Regions from separate parts of the Vreelandella venusta genome, predicted to be linked through region 1. Evidence: predicted binding sites of a transcription regulator. Region 1 holds the regulator's gene; the other holds the start of a gene.

What was found. Region 1 encodes sigma-54, which starts transcription at its own class of promoters, with help from an activator protein. Its sites were predicted from a motif close to TGGCACNNNNNTTGCTNT; they were not measured.
Region 2: the regulator sigma-54 is predicted to act here: its motif matches at 4,503-4,520, upstream of urtA (urea ABC transporter substrate-binding protein).

Annotation. Positions count from the first base shown of each region.
Region 1 is NZ_CP065135.1:2,617,891-2,629,513, reverse strand. It holds gene pmbA (metalloprotease PmbA) at 1-1,088, shown strand, start outside; gene IR195_RS12715 (HPr family phosphocarrier protein) at 1,160-1,429, opposite strand; gene rapZ (RNase adapter RapZ) at 1,476-2,390, opposite strand; gene ptsN (PTS IIA-like nitrogen regulatory protein PtsN) at 2,465-2,935, opposite strand; gene hpf (ribosome hibernation-promoting factor, HPF/YfiA family) at 2,940-3,248, opposite strand; gene IR195_RS12695 (RNA polymerase factor sigma-54) at 3,347-4,762, opposite strand; gene lptB (LPS export ABC transporter ATP-binding protein) at 4,868-5,593, opposite strand; gene lptA (lipopolysaccharide transport periplasmic protein LptA) at 5,669-6,172, opposite strand; gene lptC (LPS export ABC transporter periplasmic protein LptC) at 6,181-6,753, opposite strand; gene IR195_RS12675 (KdsC family phosphatase) at 6,753-7,295, opposite strand; gene IR195_RS12670 (KpsF/GutQ family sugar-phosphate isomerase) at 7,331-8,317, opposite strand; gene IR195_RS12665 (ABC transporter ATP-binding protein) at 8,611-9,432, shown strand; gene mlaE (lipid asymmetry maintenance ABC transporter permease subunit MlaE) at 9,433-10,233, shown strand; gene mlaD (outer membrane lipid asymmetry maintenance protein MlaD) at 10,250-10,714, shown strand; gene IR195_RS12650 (MlaC/ttg2D family ABC transporter substrate-binding protein) at 10,753-11,412, shown strand; gene IR195_RS12645 (STAS domain-containing protein) at 11,409-11,623, shown strand, end outside.
Region 2 is NZ_CP065135.1:4,168,806-4,174,646, forward strand. It holds gene urtD (urea ABC transporter ATP-binding protein UrtD) at 1-11, opposite strand, end outside; gene urtC (urea ABC transporter permease subunit UrtC) at 8-1,171, opposite strand; gene urtB (urea ABC transporter permease subunit UrtB) at 1,175-2,788, opposite strand; gene urtA (urea ABC transporter substrate-binding protein) at 3,030-4,382, opposite strand; gene IR195_RS19195 (tripartite tricarboxylate transporter permease) at 4,769-5,841, opposite strand, start outside.

The DNA.
Region 1 (11,623 bases):
CAATTAAAGCCACGGTAGAGAAAGCCCTGGCAATTGCCCGTTATACGGGTGAGGATCCTGCCGCAGGGTTGGCAGATGCATCGCTAATGGCAACTGACCTGCCTGACCTTAAAGTACATTATCCATGGGCGTTGACGACTGACGAAGCAATCGAATTGGCGCTGGCATGTGAGCAAGCGGGGCGTGACGTAGCGGGTATTCATCAGTCGGAAGGTGCTTCGCTATCCAGTGGTGAGGGAGTGCGAGTTTATGCTAACAGCCACGGTTTCCTCGGCACCCAGAAAGGCAGCAGCCATTCGCTTTCCTGCATGCTGATTGCACAGGATGAGAAGGGTATGCAACGCGATTACGATTATACTTCGGCTCGTAATCCCGCCATGCTTCGTGATCCTGCGGAGGTTGGCCGCGAAGCGGCGTCACGCACGCTACGTCGGTTAGGCGCTCAGCGGCCGCCAACAGGCACCTTCCCGGTGCTGTTTGACCCGTCGCTTTCCAGCGGCCTGGTAGGTCACTTAATGGGAGCGTTGGCAGGTGGGGCGCTTTATCGCGAATCCTCTTTCTTATGTGATCGTTTAGGTAGCCCGCTATTCCCGAGCTGGTTTGGCTTGGAAGAACGGCCTATGGAGATTGGAGCCACGGCTAGCTCGCCGTTTGATGCTGAAGGCGTTCAGACTCGTAATAATCGCTTTATTGATCAGGGTAGTGTCGCCAGCTATATGCTGTCTGCTTACAGTGCGCGGCGCTTGGGCATGCAATCGACAGGGAATGCCGGTGGGGCGCGCAATTTACGTCTGTTGGCGCCGCTGACGCCGCGAGATGATTTGCTGAAGCAGATGGGGCGTGGCATTTGGGTGACTGAACTAATGGGGCAGGGGGTTAACGGCGTGACTGGGGACTATTCACGAGGCGCTGCAGGCTTCTGGGTAGACAATGGCGAAATACAGCATCCCATCGAGGAGTTCACTATTGCCAGTAATTTGAATAGCATGTTTGCTGGCTTAGTTGCAGTCGGTGATGATACCGATACCCGTGGCAGTATTCACACGGGTAGTTGGCTAATTGATGCAATGACCGTCGCTGGTAACTAACAACTTGCCTAACGGCTCAGCTAACACGTTGGCTGACGCTGTTTTACTGATGTTAGTACTCTTCACTGATGTTAGTGCTCTTCGTCAAAACGCGCGTCGAACAGAGCTTCAATCGCCTCTAGTGCTTGTTCGGCGTCGTCGCCTTCCGCTTGGATTCTAAGTTCAGTGCCACAAGGAGCGGCCAGCATTAACAACGACATAATGTTGGCCGCATCTGCCATTTGCTGTTGCTTGTAAACGTGAATCTTGGCCGAAAACTGTTGGCCACACTTGACGAGTTTTGTCGCTGCGCGAGCATGAAGGCCGCGCTGATTAGTGAGCGTTAAGATTCTTTCTGGCACTCTGGTTCCTTTTTGCCGAGTGGGGTCGTGAAGAAAAAGGCGTTGCTTATTGCGCGTTTGTTGAAGGCGGGGATGTGGAAGGCTGCTGTTCACTGAGCGTGTACTGCAGGCCTAGCTCACGATGACGGAGTTGAACCTCTCCCGCTTGTTTCACCAGCATTTGCGCTAGTTGTTCCACCATAAAGACAGAGCGGTGCTGCCCACCGGTACAGCCAATAGCAATCGTCATATAGCTGCGTTGGCTATTTTGGTAAGCGGGTAGCCACTTTTCCAACCATGTCTGGATATCATTGCGCATTTCTTCAACGACGGGATATCCCTTCAGAAAGTGGATGATATTGGCGTCACGGCCAGTGTATTGGCGCAGTGTAGGATCCCAGTACGGGTTTGGTAAGCAGCGCACGTCAAAGACGAGATCAGCATCAAGTGGGACGCCACGCTTATAGCCAAATGACTCTAGTGTCAGCGTTAATCTATCTTCACGCTGTTGAGCAACCTGATCCGTTATCCGGCGACGCAGGTCATGAACCGACAGACGTGATGTGTCGATCATCAGGTCAGCAAGATCACGGATGTCTAGCAGGGTTTCTTCTTCTTTATTGATGGCCTCTTCGAGCGTCATGTCACTGTCACGCGTCAGGGGGTGGCGACGACGCGTAGCTGAATATCGCTCAAGCAGAATTCGGGCATCGGTGGTTAGATAGATAACCTGAAAGTGAATGCTTTTCTGACGCAAAGATTCGAGCATTTTTGGCAGCTGCTTTAGTGCAGCAGGCAAATTGCGCGCATCAATGCTTACCGCTAGTTGGGGACGTGCCCCTTGCTCACGAAGCTCATCCACCAGAGAGCTGAGTAGCATGGCCGGCAGGTTATCGATGGCACAATAGCCAAGATCTTCTAACGCTTGTAAGGCGATAGATTTACCGGACCCAGAACGGCCGCTAATGATCACCAGTTGCATAGAGTGTCTCTTGGCATGCCAATAAAAATGAAGGTAAATGTTGAACTTGTAGGCAGTGTCTAACGGTGGACCGTTTAGCTAACAGGTTGTTCACGAATTTTTGCTGTTATAAGGTCCAATAGCTCACGTTGGCTAGCCGCTCTACGAAGCTGCTGACGTGTGTCAACGCTGTTCATAATGGACGCCACTTGCCCTAGTAAGGCTAAGTGCGTGTCGTCCGCTTCTTCGGGTACTAAAAGTACGAAAACAAGGTCGACGGGGTCGCCATCAATAGCATCGAAGTCTACGGGCTCAGCTAGCTTTAAGAAACCAGCAATAGGTGAGCTACAGTGAGGGCTACGAGCGTGAGGAATAGCAACGCCGTTGCCTATTCCAGTGCTGCCCAAGCGCTCACGACCTATCAGGCGGCTGAAGACTTCTTGGCTATCTAGGCTTGGCGTATTTTGCGCAATAAAGGTGCTGAAAAATTCCAGCACCCTTTTTTTGCTACCCCCGGGGACGTCATACAGCACGCGCTCCGGGGGAAGAATGGTTTCCAACGTCATTGAGTTAACGCACGCCGGCGCCTTGGGCGCGAGCTTGTGCTTTTTCCTTGTGTTTAACGAGTTGACGGTCAATTTTGTCCGCTAGTGCATCAATTGCAGCGTACATATCATTGTCTAATGCTTCTGCGTGTAGATCGGCTCCGGCAGCATGCAGGGTGCAGGCAGCCTGTTGACGCTCCTTCTCAACAGATAAGGTTACTTGTACGGTGGTGATGTTGTCATAATGGCGCTCAACGCGTTCCAGCTTCTCATTTACATAGTCACGCAAGGCGTCAGTCAGATCTACGTGATGACCAGTGATATTTACTTGCATTGACGTGCTCCTTATCCATCGGACTGTTCTTCGATTGTAACCCTTTTTGCGCTATTGCAAAGCCCCTAGACGGACTTTGTCTCGTTAGCACTGTTTTATTAGCGTAAACGGCGGCGCTCGCTTGAAGAGGGAATACCCATTGATTCACGATATTTGGCCACCGTTCGCCTTGCTACTTGAATGCCACCCTCTTCCAATAGCGCCACGAGGCGGCTGTCTGAGAGGGGTTTTCCGGGCGGCTCATCTTGTACCAGTTTTTTGATTCGCGCTCGGATGGCAGTGCTGGAGTGATTGTCGCCGCCATCCTGGCCACTTACTTGGCTTGAGAAGAAGTATTTGAGCTCGAACACGCCACGCGGAGTATGAATATATTTCTGGGTGGTGACCCTGGAAATAGTAGATTCATGCATTTCCACGGCATCTGCGATATCGGCTAAGATCAGCGGTTTCATGGCTTCTTCACCGTGTTCCAGAAAGCCTATCTGGCGAGCGATGATTTCTCGACCCACCCGCAGCAGCGTATCATTTCGGCTTGAAAGGCTCTTGATGAGCCAGCGAGCTTCCTGAAGATGCTCTTTTAAAAATTGGTTATCTTGACTCTTGTCAGCCCGTTTGATGAGGCTTGCGTAGTCAGGTTGAATGCGCAAGCGCGGCAGCGCCTCTGGGTTTAGCTCCAGGTGCCATCCTTCGTGGTCATGGCGGACGACTAAATCTGGCGTTACGTAGCTGTCATCTGTGTCGCCAAAGGCACTCCCAGGGCGGGGATCAAGGCTGCGGATCAAACGAATGACGTCATCAAGCTGCTCATCATCCAGACTTAACCGTCGCTTTAGCAGGCGCGCATCATCTTTACCGAGCGCTTCAAGAAATTGACGCACTAGCCGCTTGGCAGGCATCAACAGCGGTGTATCTTCGGGGAGTGAGGCGAGCTGCAGCATTAAGCATTCTCGCAGGTCGCGAGCAAATACACCGGTGGGTTCAAACTGTTGAAGACGCAGCAGGGTTGTTTCAACTTCACGCTGGCTAAGGCCTTCATGCCCTTGGGCTTTAAGTCCTTCGCGAATGTCATTGAGCGGCTGTGTGAGGTAGCCGTTGGCATCCAGTGCATCGATGAGGCTTTCAGCAATGGCATGGTCGCGTGGTGAAAAATCTGTCATGGCGAGTTGCCAAAGTAAGTGGCCATGTAAACTTTGACCAGCGGCTTGACGCTCAAAGTCTGGCCCCTCGCCACTGGCACCATGGCTACCCAGGTCTTGATAAGTGTCTGACCAGTCACTGTCAGTAGAGAGCTCGTTAGGAATGCTTTCGGACCACTCAGCTTCCTGGGGCTCGCTAACGGCCTGCTCGCCGAACTCGTCTTCCTGCTCAAGCATGGGGTTGGCATCAAGCGCTTGCTGAATTTCTTGACGGAGGTCCAGCGTTGATAGCTGTAACAGGGCTATGGCCTGCTGCAGCTGAGGTGTCATGGTCAGCTGTGTACCGATACGCAATTGAAGAGAAGCTTTCATGACCATCTGAGAACCACTCGTTAATCAGAAAGCTCCACCCTAGTGCGAGTTATGGCTTGGTGCAAGTGCAATAAGTATGCCACCCATACTATTTTTTCTGCAGGTGGCTGTTTACAGGCGGAAATCAGCCCCCAAATAAACGTCTCTTACCCGTTGGTTGTTGAGAATTTCCTGAGGGGGGCCGCTGGCGATGATATGGCCGTCACCTACAATGTAGGCAATATCGCAAATATCTAGTGTTTCTCTGACGTTATGGTCGGTGATCAGTACGCCGATATGGCGTTTTTTGAGTGCTCGAATGATCGTTTTAATATCGCCTACTGAGATCGGATCAACGCCGGCAAACGGCTCATCAAGCAGAATAAAGGCAGGCTCTGTCGCGAGGGAGCGTGCAATTTCAACACGTCTACGCTCTCCGCCTGAAAGACTCATGCCGAAGTTGTCACGAATGTGAGTGATGTGAAAATCTTCCAGTAGCGACTCAAGGCGCTGCTCCCGAGCGCTGCGATCGAGTTCTTTGCGAGTCTCCAGAATTGCCATTATGTTATCGGCGACGGTCAGTTTGCGAAAAATAGAGGCTTCCTGGGGCAAGTACCCAATACCTGCCAGTGCACGTTCGTGCATGGGGGCGTGGGTCAAATCAAGCCCGTCGATGCCTACCTTTCCAGCATCAGACTTTACCAAACCGACAATCATATAGAAGGATGTCGTTTTGCCCGCGCCATTGGGGCCTAGCAGTCCTACCACGCTGCCTTGAGATATCTCTAGGTTAATATCCTTAACTACACGGCGGCGTTTATAGCTTTTGGCTAAGTGGTGGGCATAAAGTGTTTTTATCGGCGCTGTTTCTGATGCTGATTCTAAGGCTGTGTGAGGTGCAGACCCTGCATGTTTTGTCGCCACTGGTCACTCCTATTGTTCCGGCTGAAGAGTCATGCGGATACGTTGTGGTTCACTGCCGCTAACATCAGAACGCGCCTGAACTACACCTTGGTCGATAAAATACTCTAAGCGCCCACCTTCGAAGCGGTCAGCTTGCTGGGTCAGCTCCGCTTGGTCGATTAGCTCTACCCGACGCTCGGCAACATGATAAATGATGCGCTTTGCCCAGCCTTCCATTGGGCTGGCTTGGTCTTCGAGCTGGTTGCGTATATAGGCTCGTCCACCGGTTGCAACGGCGCGCGATAGCTCGCCAGCATCGTTGCGCTGAATCTCAACGCGATCTCCGCGTAGCTGCATATTGCCCTGACGAATATCGACGTTGCCCGAATAGACTGCAGTGCCTGCGCGTTGATCTAGATCTAAACGATCAGCCTCTACTTCTACAGGGGCTTGGCTTTGTGCCATGACCGGTAGCGCTGCCGCAGAAATAGGTAGTGTAATGACGAAGAGTGCCGTGCGAATAAGAGCGTTCATCGCGACTCCTACTGAGAACGAGTGGCAGGCGGGTGAACGCCGCGCACGTTATTGGTTAAGCGGATCTGGCTATCATCCAGCCATACATCCATACGTGAAGCGCTAATGCGTTGAGGCGGCTGCTGAAGTATGGTTTCGGCATCGCTCCAAGCATGGCGGGTGATGCCATTGTAATGTAATAACTCTGTATTCAACTGCCAGCCCTCATCAGGTGCAAGTAATTGGGCTGAGCCAGCTAGCGTGAGTGCTTGCGTGTCAGTATTTAGAGTGCCGCTCTGGGCCGTCGCTAGCCATTGACGCTCCTCTCTATCGAACAGTGTCGCCCTGGGAGAGGTAACCTCTGTCATCGCTGTTTGAGGGGTATGGACTAAGCGTGGCGTCGCCAGCGACTGTTGGATGGCACCGGTGTCACCAAACAGAGTGATTTCTGCATTTTCCAGTACATGGCCGGGCTCTTGAGCGCGAGCCTCAGGATCGATTAATTGGTCTTGAGGGCCGCGCGGGTCTAGCCACGCCAGCACACCACCTAGGGCAAATACCATGGTGGTTATCCAAACGCGTTTTTTAGCCCAAAAGCGCATTACGATTGGCCGTGTAGGTACGTATCTAAAACAGCATCCCAATGGCCTTGAGACATCAATAAGGTGTCGCAGATTTCACGTACGGCACCGTGGCCACCAAGCCGGTCGGTGATCCAGTCGGCATGGGTATGCATGTAATCAGGAGCATTAGGCACGGTAATGCCTACGCCAGAGCGTTTAATAGGAGCAAGGTCTGGTAGATCGTCACCACAATAAGCAACCTGCTCAAGCGTGATATCTAGGCGTTGGCAAAGCGCGCGTAACGTAGTGAGTTTATCTTCACATCCTTGATAAACATGGGTAATGCCCAGCGACGCAGCGCGTTGACTAACCATCGGAGAGTCACGCCCAGTAATTAAGGCAACATGGATTCCGACGCGCTTCAAAAGTTTGAGGCCGTGGCCATCTTGAGTATGGAATGCTTTGATTTCGATACCGTCGGCTTGGAAATAGAGGCGGCCATCGGTAAGTACGCCGTCAACGTCAATGGCAAGCAATTTTACACGGCGAATGCGGTCTTGTAGAGCGTCAGGTAAGGCCATGAAGCCTCCGTATTATTAATGTTGAAAAAGAGCGATTAAATGACACCGCTGGCAAGTAAGTCATGCATATGCAGGGCGCCAATGGGGCGCTGTTGATCATCCACGACCGCCAGTGCGGTGATTCGACTGTCTTCCATGATGCGTACCGCTTCAGCCGCTAACACCTCGGGGCCGATACGTTTTCCAGGGCGTGTCATAACATCATCAACGAGGACGTCACGTAGGTCATGAAACTGATCCAGCGTTCGGCGTAAGTCACCGTCGGTATAAACGCCAGCAAGGCGTCCTTCGCTATCGACGACGCAGGTAAAGCCCAATCCTTGGCGAGTGATTTCCAACAGGGCGTCCCGTAGCGGGCTACCTAATGCTACTTGGGGGAGGCGCGAGCCGTTGTGCATTAAATCCTTGACACGCAAAAGCAGGCGTTTGCCGAGGCTTCCACCCGGGTGTGAAAGGGCAAAATCTTCCGCGGTGAAGCCGCGCGCTTCTAATAATGCCACGGCTAAGGCATCACCCAAGGCGAGAGCCGCTGTGGTTGAGCTAGTCGGCGCTAAGTCGAGAGGGCAGGCTTCGCGCTCAACACCGCTGTTAAGGTGAGCATCGGCGTGCTTAGCTAATGTGGATCCTGGGCGCCCCGTCATGCTGACAAGCGGGGTTCCTAAGCGTTTCAATAGCGGAAGCAGGGCGGTGACCTCTGCGGTTTCGCCAGAGTTCGAGAGGGCCAGCACAACATCTGCGCGGGTGATCATGCCGAGATCGCCATGGCTGGCTTCACCGGGGTGTACAAAAAAAGCAGGTGTGCCGGTGCTTGCCAATGTTGCAGCCAGCTTGCCCGCAATATGCCCGGACTTACCCATGCCGGTCACTACTACGCGGCCCTGGCAGGCAAGGATAAGTTCACAGGCGTGGTCAAAGCTCTCATCAAGCTTTGCCTGAAGCCCACCGATAGCGGCCTGCTCAATTTGCAGTGTGCGCAGCGCACTTTCACGCAGTGGGCTAGGTGTCGATAGTGGCTGGCGCATGAGGACATCTCTTTTCATAAGCGGTCAAAAGTAGGTCGCTAAGAATAACATCTTGGCGCGGTTTGTAGGTAAGGCGCGTACCCTACTCCTTACTGCAGTAGCAGTGAGCGTATCTGTTACTGTGAGTAGCGTTCAGTTACGATGTTCGATAATATTTCGAAAACAGTGTTTTTTAAACTGCCTGTGCTTTTAAACTAGCCGTTTTTTTGAATTATTTGTTTTTAACTAACTCATGCGTAGCCAGCATACATTAATGCTGTTGCGGCAAGACGACCATCAAGGCCAGCCAGCCCATGACCGATGCTCCCTTCATCGAAATTGAAGATTTGTACTTCTCGCGGGGTGATCATGATATTTTTCGTGGAATCAATATGACGATTTCGCGTGGCCAGGTAACGGCCATCATGGGGCCAAGCGGTACCGGCAAGACGACACTTTTAAAGCTCATTGGTGGGCAATTAACGCCTGACCGAGGGCGAGTGCTAATCGACGGTCAAGATGTCCATCGCTTGTCGCGCAAGGCCCTGTTTACGTTGCGTAAGCGCATGGGTATGTTGTTTCAGAGCGGTGCCCTGTTTTCGGACCTTGATGTATTTGAAAACGTAGCGTTTCCGCTTCGGGTGCATACTGACTTGCCTGATCCGATGATACGCGATCTAGTGCTTCTTAAGCTGCAGGCAGTGGGTTTGCGCGGGGCTAGGCACTTGTCGCCTGCTGAGCTTTCGGGGGGGATGGCCAGGCGTGTGGCGCTGGCTCGGGCGGTAGCGCTTGACCCAGAGTTAATCCTTTATGATGAGCCTTTTGTCGGACAAGACCCCATTTCTATGGGAGTGCTTGTACAGCTAATTAAACGGCTGAATCAGGCGCTGTCGCTTACGTCAGTGATCGTTTCGCACGATATCAAAGAGACTCTCAGCATTGCGGATTATCTATACCTTATTTCTGATGGGCAGGTAGTCGCCTCTGGCACGCCAAGCACCTTAGATACAAACCAAGATCCCCGGGTGAGCCAGTTTATCCATGGTGAGCCAGACGGGCCGGTGCCGTTTCACTATCCCGCTGAGACACTTTATCGCGATATTCTAGGCCAAGCCTCTGCAGGGAAGGTGCGTTAAATGCAATCAAACATTAAGCATGCTATTTCGCATGTTGCTCGGCTGGGGCAAAAAGGCTGTGATGCCATAGAGTCGCTAGGGCGTGCAGGTGTTTTTCTTGCCCAGTCAGCAGTAGGGCTGCCTTCTCGGGAAGGGTGGTCGCTGTGGCTACGCCAAGTACACTTTGTCGGTGTGCTGTCTCTGGCTATTGTGCTGGTGTCAGGGCTGTTTATAGGCATGGTGCTTGCGCTGCAGGGGTTCACCATTTTGGTTGATTTTGGGGCAGAGCAGGCGCTCGGTCAGATGGTTGCTCTTTCACTTCTCCGAGAGCTGGCGCCGGTGGTCGCTGCGTTATTGTTTGCCGGGCGCGCGGGCTCTGCGTTAACGGCGGAAATTGGCCTTATGAAGGCGACTGAGCAGTTAACAAGTATGGAAATGATTGGCGTTGATCCACTGCGTCGGGTTGTGGCTCCACGGCTGTGGGCAGGTTTTATTGCGCTTCCCATTCTGACCGTTGGCTTTAGCGTGGTGGGGATTTGGGGGGGCTATCTGGTTGGTGTGGAATGGCTGGGAGTATTTGAAGGTTCTTACTGGAGCAATATGCAGGCTAGCGTTTCGTTTATTGATGATATTGGTAATGGAATCATCAAGAGCCTTGTGTTTGCAGTGGTCGTTACCTGGATTGCGGTGTTCCAAGGGTATGACTTGGTGCCTACCTCTGAAGGTATTTCACGTGCGACAACACGCACGGTGGTGTATTCATCGCTTGCTGTTTTGGGGCTGGATTTTGTATTGACCGCCGTGATGTTTGGCGGCCTTTAATGGGTGGAGCAATAACATGAAGCGCAGTAAAACCATGGAGTTTGGCGTTGGCCTGTTTATGCTTGCGGGCATTCTGGGGCTTATTTTTTTAGGCTTGCGCGTAAGTGGCATGACGTTTTCAACATCTTCTGACACGTTTCGTCTTGAGGCTAGCTTTTCCAATATTGGTAGTCTGAAGCCACGTGCGCGGGTCACTATGGCCGGTGTCACTGTAGGGCGGGTAGAGAGCATTGAACTTGATACCGAGTGGTATGATGCGCGGGTGGTGCTAAGCCTCGATAGCGACCTTAAAGGCCAGCTTTCGCAAGATACTACCGCCGCTATTTTGACGGCTGGGCTGCTCGGTGAGCAGTATATTGGCTTGAGTGTTGGCGGCGCTCCTGACGTACTGGAAGAGGGGGGTGTTATTCGAGATACCCAGTCTGCCTTAGTGCTCGAAGAACTTATCCAGCAATTTGTATCCAATATGGTTACTAACTAGGCACCGTGAGTGCTGTCAGTTGTTATGAGGTGACTTTGATGAAAGAAAATAGCGTAATGTTGGTCCGTCGTTGGCTCTTTTTGTTGTTGCTAGCGGTTTTTCTGCTGCCTTTTGCTGCTCAGGCCCAGTCGCAATCACCAGAAGCGTTGGTTCGTGACAACGTTAATGGCTTCATGGAGCAGATTAAGGGTAGAGAGGATTATTACGCCAATAATCTTGATGAGCTTAAAGCGTTAGTCAACGATAGCCTGAATGATGTGGCGGATTTTCGCTATATTGGCGCTAGCGTGATGGGCAGCTACTTTCGCAATGCAACGCCAGAACAGCGTAGCCGCTTCGCCGATGTCTTTCGTCAAACCCTGATCGACACCTACACGCGTGGTCTCGTAACCTTTGATTATGATGAGTTGAGAGTGTTAACCGACCAGCGCGGTCAGCGCTATGAAGATCAAGCCAGTGTTGATATGGAAGTGGTGGCTACTAATGGTCAGGTTTACCCGGTTAGCTATAGCCTGCGACTTTCAAATGGTGAGTGGAAAGTAGTCAATGTCATTGTTAATGGCATCAATTTAGGACTGACCTTCCGCAATCAGTTTGATCAGTCGATGCGCGAAAATAATCGAGACTACGATGCCGTTATTCGTAGCTGGTCACCCGAAATTGGTGTCGACGAGCTAGAGCAAGGGGGCAACGCGTGACGACGCTGTTATCTATGCCCCATGTTTCGCTGATTGCGCAGCCTTGCGCGTTGGTGGTTCAGGGTGATCTCAATGTCAATGCAGCGGCCGAACTGGCCGCTGCAGGCGTTAAATGGCTTGAAAGTTCTCGGTTAGCTGATGTCGTTCTCGATTTTTCAGGGGTTACGAAGGCGAGTAGTGCGGCGATTAGCGTGCTGTTTGAATGGCTGCG
Region 2 (5,841 bases), 1.5 Mb from region 1:
AACAAACTCATGCGGTAGCCTCCTCTGGCAAGGCAGCGGATTTTTGGCGGCGTTTTAGGTGGCGCAATAACCCTGCTACGCCTTTGGGTAGCAACACGGTGACCAAAACAAACAGCGCGCCTAAGGCAAACAGCCACGCATCGGGCATCACGCCGGTGAAGATGGTTTTGGCATAGTTGACTAAGATTGCCCCGATAACCGCTCCATATAGCGTGGCGCGGCCACCCAGTGCCACCCATAGCACAACTTCAATCGAGAAAATTGGCGAGAACTCACTGGGGTTGATAATCCCTACCTGAGGGACATAAAGCGCGCCAGCCAAGCCTGCCAGCATGGCGGAAACCACGAATACAAACAGCTGGAAGCGTTCGACCCGATAGCCAATAAACCGCGTGCGGGCCTCAGCGTCCCGGGTTGCCACGCACACTCGGCCTAGCTTGCTGGTAACAATCGCTCGACACAGGATGTAGCCCAGCGCCAGCGCAACGCCGGTGGCAATAAACAGCCCTAAGCGGGTGTCGTTGCTGCGTAGGTTGTAGCCCAGCAGCTCGCGAAAATCGGTCAGCCCGTTGTTGCCACCAAAGCCCATCTCATTGCGGAAGAATGCCAGCATCAGGGCAAAAGTCAGCGCCTGGGTAATAATCGACAGATACACCCCAGTGACCCGCGAGCGAAACGCTAAAAAGCCGAAGACCAGTGCCAATAGCCCAGGGGCTAACAGCACCATGGCAAACGCAAACCAGGCCATATCAAAACCGAGCCAGTACCAGGGCAAGCTGTCCCAGTTGAGAAACACCATAAAATCCGGCAGTACCGGGTCACCATAAGTACCGCGATCACCGATTTGGCGCATCAGGTACATGCCCATGGCGTAACCGCCAATGGCAAAAAACGCCCCGTGGCCCAGGCTCAGAATGCCCAAATAGCCCCATACCAAATCCACCGCCACTGCCAGCAGCGCGTAGCTTAAGTACTTACCGAACAGATTCACGGTATAAGCATTAACGTGCAGCGGGTGGCCTTGGGGCAGCGCTAAATGGAGCACCGTAACCAGCAGCAGGGCGGCAAACAGCACGCCAAGAAAAATCTGCGTGGCCCGTTCGCTAAACGGGCGGGTTAGCCAAAACTGGCGTGAAGATGATTGCGTCATTAATGAGATCGTTGATGACATCGCTTAGCCCTCCGCAGCCCGGCCCTTCTGCGGGAAGAGTCCACGCGGGCGTTTTTGAATAAACAGAATGATGAACACCAGGACAATAATCTTGGCCAGCACGGCGCCCGCCCAGGGTTCCAACACTTGGTTGATAATGCCCAGGGAAAGCCCAGCCACTAGAGTGCCCCATAGATTTCCCACGCCGCCGAAAACGACGACCATAAAGGAATCAATAATGTAGTTCTGGCCCAGATTGGGGCCGACGTTGGTCAGCTGTGATAACGCAACGCCTGCCAAACCAGCGACGCCAGACCCTAATGCGAAGGTCATAATATCGACCCGCGTGGCACGGATACCCATGGAGCGTGCCATGGCGCGGTTTTGGGTCACAGCGCGCACTTCAAGCCCTAGCCGCGTGCGGCGCATAATCAGCATCAGTGCAGCAAACACTACCAGGGCAAAACCGAGTACAAACATGCGGTTAAGAGTTAGTGACAGGGCATCGTTAATCACTAATGAGCCGCTCATCCATTCGGGCGTTATGACCGTACGGTTTAGCGGTGAAATCACCGTTCTCACCAGCTGCTGTAAAATCAGGCTGATACCGAACGTCGCCAGCAACGTTTCCAGCGGACGCCCCTTCAGGAACTGAATAACGCCCCGCTCAATGGCAATGCCCACCAGCGCGGCCACCATAAAGCCCGCAGGGATCGACAGAATTAGCGCCAATCCTGGCTGGCCGGGCAACAGCTGCTGCATCATCCAGGTGGTATAAGCGCCGAGCATGATTAGCTCACCATGAGCCATATTGATAACGCCCATCACGCCAAAGGTAATGGCCAGGCCAATCGCCGCCAACACCAGTACCGAGCCAAGCGAAAGCCCGAAGTAGAGTGTTTCCAGGCCACGGTTAATTTTGAGATTCTGCTCGATGCTGCTCAGCGCTTCATTGGCGGCATCGGCAATCATGGGGTCATCGCTATTCGCCGCGCGACTAAGCGCTACTCGAACACGTGGATGCAAACTGCCTCGCAGCGTTTCAACGCCTTCAAGCTCGCCGCTTTCAACTTGGTAAATCGCCAGCGCCTGGGTCAGCCTGCGCACTACCTCAGCGTCTTCTTCGTCAGCAATCAGTTGACTGAGCGGTTCGGCCAGCTCCTCATCGACCTCGCCCAGTAAGCGGCTGGCGGAAGTACGCCGGCGCTCAACGTTTGGCGAATACAAGTCCACTACGGCAATAGCGCTGCGTAGCTGATTGCGTAGATTGTTATTAATGCCTATACGATCCAGGTCGCGGCGGGACATCTCCCCCAGCGGTTCATTGGTCAGCGCATCTGCAACTGGCCAATCGCGACCTTGATTGTCGAGCACCACCACAAAACGACCGTCGTCAGTGCGCTGCAAGCGACCGTCCAACAAGGACTGCAGCCAATCACGCGCGCGCTCATCATCGCTTTGCAAAATAGCGTTGATCGCTTCGCCTTTGGCGGAATAGGAACGCACGTCCAGCGCGTTTAGTAGCTCAAGCGCCGCTGCGTCATCAGCCTCAACGGTGGCGCTTGTTTGTGCCTGGGCGGTGACTGTGACGCTTAACAACAGCAGACACAGCAACCCTAAGGAAAAGAAACGCCTCATGGGGTTCTTCCTTTGGTTAACAAAAAGGGGGGAACTGAAGATAACGGTGCCAAGAAAAAGTTTCCGCGAGGGCGCTGTGAACCCATCCATGGGCGCTACTTTCGCCATCTGACCGCCATGGATGGCGGAAATGCCGGAATAGCCAGGAGCATTTTCCGGCCATGGCGAAAGACCCTCGCTTCAACCTGTCCTTACACCACAGCGTTAACAGCGGTCATTTCCCTGCTATATATCGCTTTACTTACTCAGCGAGAGCCGCTTCAGCCTCTTCTGCGGCGGTGCTGCCGCCACACGAGCCGTTCACCACGTTGAAGTTGCCGCACTCCATGGGCTTGCGCCAATCGGCAATCAAATCACGTGAGCCAGGCAAGTAGTCAGACCAGGCATCGCCCGCTACGGTAGAAGGCGTTTGCCAGACGATATCGAACTGGCCATTGTCTTGAACTTCACCAATCAGCACCGGCTTGGTGATGTGATGGTTGGGCATCATCGCCGCATAGCCACCGGAAAGGTTAGGCACGGCAACACCGATAATCGCGTCTTTCACCGCATCCACGTCGGTAGTGCCTGCTTTACGCACCGCTTCGGCCCACATGTTAAAGCCAATGTAGTGCGCTTCCATGGGATCGTTGGTGACGGCCTCTTCGTCGCCGGTGTAGTCGATCCAGGCGTCGATAAAGTCGTAGTTGTCATCGGTATCGACGCTCATAAAGTAGTTCCAGGCCGCCAAGTGGCCGACTAACGGGCCGGTATCAATGCCGGTGAGTTCTTGCTCGCCCACAGAGAAGGCGATGACCGGAATATCGGCAGCATCGATGCCTTGGTTAGAGAGTTCGGTGTAAAACGGCACATTGGCATCGCCGTTAATCGTCGAAATAACCGCCGTGGGTTTGCCCTCTTCACCAAAGCGGCGTATTTCTGACACGATATTCTGCCAGTCTGAATGGCCGAACGGCGTGTAGTTGATCATGATGTCCTCATCAGCGATGCCATGCTCATCTTTGAGGAACGCTTCGAGAATACGGTTGGTGGTGCGCGGATAGACGTAGTCGGTGCCGACCAGCGCAAAGCGTTCGATGCCGACTTCGTTAATCAGATACTCAACCGCAGGAATCGCCTGCTGATTGGGGGCGGCACCGGTATAAAAGACGTTTTCCGAGGACTCTTCACCTTCATACTGCACCGGGTAGAACAGCAGGCCGTTAAGCTCTTCCACTACCGGTAGTACTGCCTTACGGGAAACGGAGGTCCAGTTGCCGAAGATCACGTCGACCTCTTCTTGTGCCAGTAGCTCTCTAGCACGCTCGGCAAATAGCGGCCAGTTAGAGGCAGGGTCGACAACCACTGCTTCAAGCTGGCGACCCAGCAAGCCACCCGCGTCGTTTTGCTGTTCAATTAGCATCTCAACGGTATCTTTAAGCACCGTCTCACTGATCGCCATGGTGCCGGAGAGTGAGTGAAGGATACCGACCTTGATTGGATCATCATCCTGGGCAATGGCCTGTGTACTGGCCCCCATGACGGCGGCGGCCATTAAGGCAGTAGCGAAACGGCCAGCAGTACGAGGGTGTGTCTTGCGCTGCAATGTGGTCACTTGAACCTCCTTGCGCCCCTTATGACGGGGCTCGTTATTTGAGCTTCGCGGCCAAGGACTCCCGTTATGTAACGTGGGAACGATTATTACGGGGCTTGGTGCATCCACTAGCTCCTAGCTGCTGCAAGGTTTGCGCCACACGACAAAAAGAAACACTAAAAATATTAAAATCAAAAAGTTAGTTTTAAAAAAAGTAGTTCCTTTTTCACTGGCCGCACTACCGTGGCGCGCCAACATCCAAAACATGCACGCTGTTTATGCACCACAACGACACCTCGCACCAATAGTGCGCTTTGCGTTGCATACGGCGATTAATCCCGCCCCATTGCTTGCATAAAAAAAGCGCCCTAGGAAACCCTAGGACGCTTTACACGCATGCCGGTGCTCTATTCAGCAGTGTTCAAACGCTTAGTGCGGCGCTTTTTCAGCAGCGGTAAACCAAGCGATAGCACAGCGATGACCAGTAACGACAGTGAAATCGGCTTGTCGATAAAGGTCGTCCAATCCCCACCGGAGATCTGCAGCGCGCGACGCATGGACTCTTCCATGATGTTGCCAAGAATGAGCGCCAGAATCAGCGGCGCGGCGGGGAAGCCGAATAAGCGCATTCCCAAACCAACCAAGCCAAAACCAAGCAGCAGTAATAAGTCGAACACGCTGAAGCTCATGCCGTATACACCGATCATGCAGAAGATCAAAATCAGTGACAGCAACAATGGCTTGGGCAGATCGAGAATCTTGGCAATCAGCGGAATCAGCGGCAGGTTAAGCACCAGTAGGAAGATATTGCCGATATACATACTGGCGACCACGCCCCAGAACACATCAGGACGCTGTTCAAGCATCATCGGGCCAGGATTAACGCCCATCACCAACAGTGCGCCAAGCAGTACGGCGGTGGTGCCAGACCCCGGCACACCCAAGGTTAACAGCGGTACAAACGAACCGGTACACGCCGCATTATTTGCCGCTTCTGGCGCAGCAACGCCTTTGATGTTGCCTTTACCAAAGGTATCGCCGTCTTTGGCAATGCGTTTTTCCATGCTATAGCCAAGAAACGAGCCGATGGTTGCGCCAGCGCCCGGCAGCACACCGGTAAAGAAGCCCAATACTGAACTGCGGCTAACAGGGCCTGCTATCTGCTTGACTTCACCACGGGACAATTTCAACGACCCGATCGCGTTACGTGGCGCTTCTTTACCACCCCCTCCGCGCAGCAACATGTAGAACACTTCGGCTAACGCGAAGATACCCAGCGCGACGACCAGAAAGTCGATACCGTCGAGCAGGTGAATAGAGCCAAAGGTAAAGCGCTCGGTGCCGGTTTGCATATCAATCCCGACAATCGAGATCATCACCCCGATAACAGCGGCAATTAAGCCTTTAACCAGCGACTTATCGGATAGCGACACAACCGCGGTTAAGCCTAGCACCATCAACGCGAAGTATTCAGCCGGGC